Regions from separate parts of the Spirillospora sp. NPDC000708 genome, predicted to be linked through region 1. Evidence: riboswitches for the same ligand, from Rfam matches in the RefSeq annotation. Region 1 holds a riboswitch; each other region holds the start of a gene.
The links. Region 1 has a riboswitch for thiamine pyrophosphate ahead of ABT299_RS49610 (purine-cytosine permease family protein). Riboswitches for the same ligand answer to the same signal wherever they lie in the genome.
Positions count from the first base shown of each region.

Region 1 (2,254 bases):
CGCCCGCGACGAGGAAGGAGAGCAGCGACGCGCTCATCCAGCTCTGCGGGGTGAAGTGCAGCGCGTCCCGCACGTGCTGCCACAGGTCCGTCCACCAGCCGATCGTCCCGGAGTTGATCAGCTGGTAGGCGACGATGCCGACCAGCCAGGCCGCGATCATGCTCCACCGGGACGGCGCGGCGCGGCTCGCGTCCCAGCCGCCGGCGCGGCCCCGGCCCAGGAAGAAGTCCGCCGCGAGCACGCCCAGCATCGGCACGAACACCGACCCGATCAGCGACAGGAAGCCCGCGTAGTCGTTGATGTCCAGCACCAGCGCCAGCACGGTGATCCCCGCGCCGAGCGCGACCGACAGGACGCGGCGGTCGGCGCGCGGCACCAGGTTCTGGATCGACACGGCGGTGGAGTACACGTTCGCGAACGACTGGTCGGCCTCCCGCAGCACGAACACCGCGAAGAACACCGCGCCCAGCGCGACGTGCAGGAACGGGTCGAACACCTTGCCCGTGTCGCCGCCCACGAGGGCCAGGGCCAGCAGCCCTAGCACGTACGCGACGATCTGGGTGACCGAGTACCCGACCGACGCCGCGCCGAAGGCCCCGCGCGCGCTCTTCGCGTGCCGGGTGTAGTCGGCGGCGACCGGCACCCACGAGATCGACACCGCCAGCGCCGCGTCCGCGCCGATCCAGAACCCGTGCCACGACCCGTGGTTCAGGTCCGGCAGCGGCTGCCGGACGAGCTGCACGTAGAAGTAGGCGAGCGCGACGATCACCGCGACCGTCACGTACCGGCGCAGCAGCCGCACCGACCCGAGCGGCCAGATCGTCAGCACGGTCGTGAGCACCCCGGCCGCGACGACGTACCCCCAGCGGGGCACCCCGTCCCACAGCTCGCGCGCCGCGTCCGCGATCACGATCAGCTCGAACGTGCCCCAGCCGATCAGCTGCGCGATGTTCAGCACCGTCGGCACGTACGACAGCCGCGCGCCGAACAGGCCGCGCAGCAGCACCATCGCCGGCTGGCCCGTCCGCGCGCCCGGCGCGGCGGCCAGGCCGAGCATCAGCCCGCCCAGCACGGTGCCGACGATCATCGCGACGATGCCCGCCGCGATCGCCAGCGTCGGCGTCCCGGCGGCATCGGGCGCGAGGACGGTGTAGGCGCCGGAGAAGGCCAGCAGGCTGACCCCGAGGTTCGCCCAGAACGCGCTCTGGTCCCAGAAGCCGAGCACCTTCGGGGCGGGCTCGTCGAGGGTGTACGGGACCTCGTTGCGCGGGCTCTCGTGCGCGAGGGTCTTCTCGACGTCGGACGTCACGGGACACGCTCCCTACGCCGGCATTACCCGGACAGGTTCATGCGGTCGGCGACGCCAGGAAGGCCGCCCTCTCAGCCCGGCTCATGGCCCGAGCTCCCGCGGTTATCGGTCGGCACCGATCGTACAACCGCCCGCAACCCCTACAAAGGGGGCGTATTTCCCGGAGGGCGGTCAGGCCACGTAGGGCTCGCCGTCCCCGCCGTTCTCCATCGGGCGGCCCGCCTCGGCCCAGCCCTTCATCCCGCCGTCCACGTTCTTCGCCAGCCAGCCCGCCTGGTTCAGCGCCACCGTCACCTGCGCCGACCGCGCCCCCGACCGGCAGATCACGAAGATCTCGCGGTCCCGCGGGATCTCCCCGGCCCGGTCGCCCAGCTGCCCCATCGGAATGTGGACGGCGTCGGGCGCGTGCCCCGCGTCCCACTCGCTCTGTTCGCGCACGTCGAGCAGGTAACCGCCCTGCGGAACGTCGGCGGCGACCACCGCCGGAACCTCGTCCCCGAAAATCATCACACCCCCATGGAACCGCGCGAAGCCCCCCCGCGTCGAATCACGCATGCGGTATCGGACGCTCATCCTCGCCTCGTCCGGGCTCGCCATGATCTTCTCACTGGCCGCCTGCGGCGACGAACACGTCAAGACCCTTCCCGCCGAGCGGCCCTCGGGCACCACCACGGTACGGCCCTCGGGCCCCTCGGCCGACAGCCTCACCATCCAGGTCAAGGCGTCGGCCCAGGCTCCCGCCACGACCTACAGGCTGACCTGCGACCCGGCCGGCGGCGACCACCCGAAGGCCGCCGACGCCTGCGCCGCCCTCACCAAGGTCAAGGACCCGTTCGCGCCCGTCCCCAAGGACCGGATGTGCACCGACATCTACGGCGGCCCCGAGGTCGCCACGGTGAAGGGCACCTGGCAGGGCAAGCCCGTCGACACGACCTTCAAGCGCAA
Region 1 covers NZ_JBEPCJ010000145.1:13,735-15,988, forward strand. Annotated here, with positions in the region: gene ABT299_RS49610 (purine-cytosine permease family protein) at 1-1,309, opposite strand, end outside; TPP riboswitch at 1,302-1,419, opposite strand; gene ABT299_RS49615 (rhodanese-like domain-containing protein) at 1,481-1,813, opposite strand; gene ABT299_RS49620 (SSI family serine proteinase inhibitor) at 1,863-2,254, shown strand, end outside.

Region 2 (2,254 bases), on a different contig from region 1:
GCCCTGCGTGCGCAGCTCCGCGAACTGCGCCTCGTCGTTGGCGTCCGCGATGCAGCCGGGCCGCAGCCCGTCGCCGAGCGACCAGGTGACGTCGTAGGCCGCGAAGATCTCGCACAGCTCGCGGAAGCGGGTGTAGAGGAAGTTCTCCTCGTGGTGCGCCAGGCACCACGCCGCCATGATCGACCCGCCGCGCGAGACGATGCCGGTCTTCCGCCGCGCCGTCAGCGGCACGTACCGCAGCAGCACGCCCGCGTGCACGGTCATGTAGTCGACGCCCTGCTCGGCCTGCTCGATCACGGTGTCGCGGAAGACGTCCCAGGTCAGCTCCGCCGGGTCGCCGCCGACCTTCTCCACCGCCTGGTACAGCGGGACGGTCCCGACCGGCACCGGCGAGTTGCGCAGGATCCACTCGCGGGTGGTGTGGATGTCCCGGCCCGTCGACAGGTCCATGATCGTGTCGGCGCCCCAGCGGGTCGCCCACGTCATCTTCTCGACCTCGTCCTCGATCGAGGACGCCACCGCCGAGTTGCCGATGTTGGCGTTCACCTTCACCAGAAAGCTCCGGCCGATGACCATCGGCTCGATCTCCGGATGGTTGACGTTGGCGGGCAGCACCGCCCGGCCCGCCGCCAGCTCGTCGCGGACGAACTCCGGCGCCACGCCCTCGCGCAGCGCCGCGAACTCCATCTCGGCGGTGATCTCCCCGCGCCGCGCGTAGGCGCGCTGGGTCACCGCGCCGCCGCTCGCCCGGCGCGGGCGGCGGGCGAGCGGCCCGTCGGCCGCGGGCGCGGAGCGGCGCCCGTCGTCCTCGGGGCGGGCCGCCCGCCCGTCGTACGGCTCGGTGTCGCCGCGCTCGGCGATCCACGCCTCCCGCAGCGCGGGCAGCCCCTTGCGGACGTCGGTCTCGTGGTCGGGGTCGGTGTACGGCCCGGACGTGTCGTACAGGACGACGACGTCGCCGTTGGTCAGCGGGACCTCCCGCATGGGAACGCGCACCCCCGGGCGGGAGCCCTGGAGGTAGGTCTTGCGGGCAGCTGGAACCACGGATTCGGTCATGACGACTCGATCTCTCCCTACGCCGGCATTACCCGGTCAGGTTCATGCGGTCAGCGGCCGTCCCAGCCGCTATCTCAGCCCGGTTCGCCGGGCCCCCGCGATCTGTCGTGCTCGACGGTAACCCGGCGCACCCCCGTTGCCGCAACCACCGCCGCCGGGGTAGAACGCGCCCGCGCGACCGGGCTGGGAGGATCAGGGCATGGAGAACATCCGCGATGACTTCGCCCTCACACCCGTCGGCCACGTGTCGTCCCCCCTCAGCGACCGCGCCGAGGCGCCCAAGCAGGGGACGGAGGGCGCCCCCGACGCGTGGCTGGTCTTCGAGCCGTCGTACCAGGCGGCCCTGGAGGGGCTCGGCGACGGCGACCGGATCATCGTGCTCACCTGGCTGCACCTGGCTCCGCGGGACGTGCTGCGGACCCGGCCGCGCGACGACCCGCGCAACCCCGAGACCGGCGTGTTCGCCACCCGCTCCCCGGCCCGCCCGAACCCGATCGGCCTGCACCCCGTGGAGATCCTCCAGGTCACCGGGCGGCGCGTGCGCGTCCGCGGCCTGGAGGCGCTCGACGGCACGCCGGTGCTGGACGTCAAGCCCGTTCTCGCGGGGGATACCGGCCTTTGACCGGCCCGTGCCCCGCGGTGGTCCAGACCACCGCCTAAAGTGGAGAGGCATGATCACCGTCTGAGGAAGGACCCGGCATGCCCGTTTCCCCCCGGCCGCAGAACGCGACCGGCACGCACACCGTGCTGGACAAGGCCTACGAGCGCGTCCTCGTCCGCGACCCGGGGGAGCCGGAGTTCCACCAGGCCGTCCACGAGGTGCTGGAGTCGCTCGGCCCGGCCGTCGCCGCCCGCCCCGAGCTCGCCGGCCAGGGGGTGCTGGAGCGGCTCGTCGAGCCCGAGCGGCAGATCGTCTTCCGGGTGCCGTGGACCGACGACTCCGGCGCGGTGCACGTCAACCGCGGCTTCCGGGTGGAGTTCAACAGCGCGCTCGGCCCGTACAAGGGCGGCCTGCGCTTCCACCCGTCGGTGAACCTCGGCATCGTGAAGTTCCTCGGCTTCGAGCAGATCTTCAAGAACGCGCTGACCGGTCTCGGCATCGGCGGCGGCAAGGGCGGCAGCGACTTCGACCCGCGCGGCCGCTCGGACGCCGAGGTGATGCGGTTCTGCCAGTCGTTCATGACCGAGCTGCACCGCC
Region 2 covers NZ_JBEPCJ010000126.1:20,085-22,338, forward strand. Annotated here, with positions in the region: gene thiC (phosphomethylpyrimidine synthase ThiC) at 1-1,056, opposite strand, end outside; TPP riboswitch at 1,052-1,165, opposite strand; gene tsaA (tRNA (N6-threonylcarbamoyladenosine(37)-N6)-methyltransferase TrmO) at 1,256-1,678, shown strand; gene gdhA (NADP-specific glutamate dehydrogenase) at 1,756-2,254, shown strand, end outside.
Region 2: another riboswitch for thiamine pyrophosphate. It lies ahead of thiC (phosphomethylpyrimidine synthase ThiC); the one in region 1 lies ahead of ABT299_RS49610 (purine-cytosine permease family protein).

Region 3 (2,254 bases), on a different contig from region 1:
GCCCGCCTCGGCGTACCAGGGGATGGTGAGCGCGCCGATCTCCTGGCCGAGCGCGACCGCGAGCGGGGTGTCGGCGGCCTCGACGACGGTGACGGCGCAGCCCTTCTTCGCCGCGGTGGTGGCGACCTCGGCGCCGATCCAGCCCGCGCCGACGATCACGATCCGGGCGCCCTCGGTGAGGCGTCCGCGCAGGTCGCGGGAGTCGTCGATGGTGCGCAGGACGTGCTGGCGGCCGTCCCCGGGCAGCGTGACGGGCTCGGCGCCGGTGGCGATGACCAGGCCGTCGAAGGGCAGGTCGCCGGCGGTGGTCGCGACGGTGCCGCCGCCCCGGCCGTCACGGCCCGGCGCGTCGAGGCGCAGCGCGGTGGCGCGCTCGCCGAGCAGCAGCTCGCAGCGGAGCGCGTCCCAGTCGGCGTCCACGGTGGTGTCGTCGGAGTCGCCCGCCAGCACCGCCTTGGACAGCGGCGGCCGGTCGTACGGCATGTGCCGCTCCGCCGAGACGAGGGTCAGCTCGCCCTCGTACCCCTTGCTCCTCAGTGCCTCGGCGGCCCGCACGCCCGCCAGCCCGCCGCCCACGACGATGACCCTGTTCATGGGCGCCCACCCTAACCGGGGCCGCCGGAGCGCTTTTGGACGGGTGTCCAGACAGGTGCATTCGGGGTGTTGGCCGTATGGTGGGGCATAGCGGCACGTGCACAACACAACAGAGCGCGGGAGTCCGGTGCGACCGGGCTGAGAGGGCGGCTGAGCGGGCCGCCGACCGCCACGACCTGATCCGGATCATGCCGGCGAAGGGAGCGCGCATTGCGGATCGTGATCATCGGGGCCGGGGTCATCGGCCTGGCCACCGCCTGGCGGGCCGCGCAGGGCGGCGCCGCCGTCACCCTGGTCGACCCGGCGCCCGCGAGCGGCGCCTCGTCGGTCGCCGCGGGCATGCTGACCCCCGTCAGCGAGCTGAGCTACGGCGAGGAGCCGCTGCTGCGGCTCGGCCTCGCCTCCCGCGACCGCTACGGCGCGTTCGCCGCCGAGCTGGCCGAGGCCACCGGCCTGGACACCGGCTACCGCGACGACGGGACGCTCCAGGTCGCGTTCGACGCCGACGACCTGAAGCTCCTGGACGACCTGCGCGCCTTCCAGGAGAGCCTCGGCATCCCCGTCGAGGCCCTCACCGGCCGCGAGTGCCGCAGGGCCGAGCCGATGCTGGCGCCCGGGGTGCGCGGCGGCCTGCTCGCGCCCGAGGACGGCTCGGTCGACCCGCGCCGGCTCGCCCCGGCGCTGCTGGCGGCGGGCGAGCGGCTGGGCGTCCGGCTGGTGCGGCGGCGCGCGGAGGGCCTGCTGGTCGAGCGCGACGCGGCCGCCGGGGTCCGGCTGGACGACGGCGCCGAGATCCGCGCGGACCGGGTGCTGCTGGCCGCCGGGCCCTGGTCGGGCGACCTGGCGGGCCTGCCCGCCGGGACCGTTCCACCCGTCCGCCCCGTCAAGGGCCAGGTGATCAGGCTCCGCACGCCGGTGCCGTTCCTGCGGCGCACCACCCGCGGCCTGGTGAAGGGCTCGTCGGTCTACCTGGTGCCGCGCGCGGACGGCGAGATCGTCATCGGCGCCACGCAGGAGGAGCTGGGCTTCGACACGCGGGTCACCGCGGGCGGCCTCTGGGAGCTGCTGCGGGACGCCCGCGAGCTGCTGCCCGGCCTCACCGAGCTGGAGTTCGCCGAGGTCACCGCGGGCCTGCGGCCCGGTTCCCCGGACAACGCCCCGCTGATGGGCCCCACCGCGCTGCCCGGCCTCTACCTCGGCACCGGCCACTTCCGCAACGGCATCCTGCTGGCGCCGGTCAGCGCCGACGCCCTCGCGGCGATGCTGCTGGACGGCCCCGTGCCCGAGGTGGCCGCCCCGTTCTCCCCCGCCCGCTTCTCCCCCGGACCGCAGTGAGGAAGGCCGCGCAGTGATGCGGGCCGCAGTGACGAAGGTCGTGCAGTGATGAAGGTCGTGCAGTGATGAGGATCATCGTGAACGGAGAGCCGCGCGAGCTGCCGGACGGCGCGTCCGTGGCGCAGGCGGTCGCGGCCGTCACCACCGCCGCGTCCGGCGTGGCGGCCGCGCTGAACGACGAGGTCGTCCGGCGCTCGGCGTGGGAGGCGACGACGCTGCGCGAGGCGGACCGCCTCGAGGTGCTGACCGCGGTGCAGGGAGGCTGACCGGTGACACGGGACACGACGAACGACGCCGCCGCCGACGCCCTGGTGATCGCCGGCGA
Region 3 covers NZ_JBEPCJ010000022.1:47,572-49,825, reverse strand. Annotated here, with positions in the region: gene ABT299_RS18000 (NAD(P)/FAD-dependent oxidoreductase) at 1-594, opposite strand, end outside; TPP riboswitch at 701-814, shown strand; gene thiO (glycine oxidase ThiO) at 805-1,929, shown strand; gene thiS (sulfur carrier protein ThiS) at 1,995-2,195, shown strand; gene ABT299_RS17985 (thiazole synthase) at 2,199-2,254, shown strand, end outside.
Region 3: another riboswitch for thiamine pyrophosphate. It lies ahead of thiO (glycine oxidase ThiO); the one in region 1 lies ahead of ABT299_RS49610 (purine-cytosine permease family protein).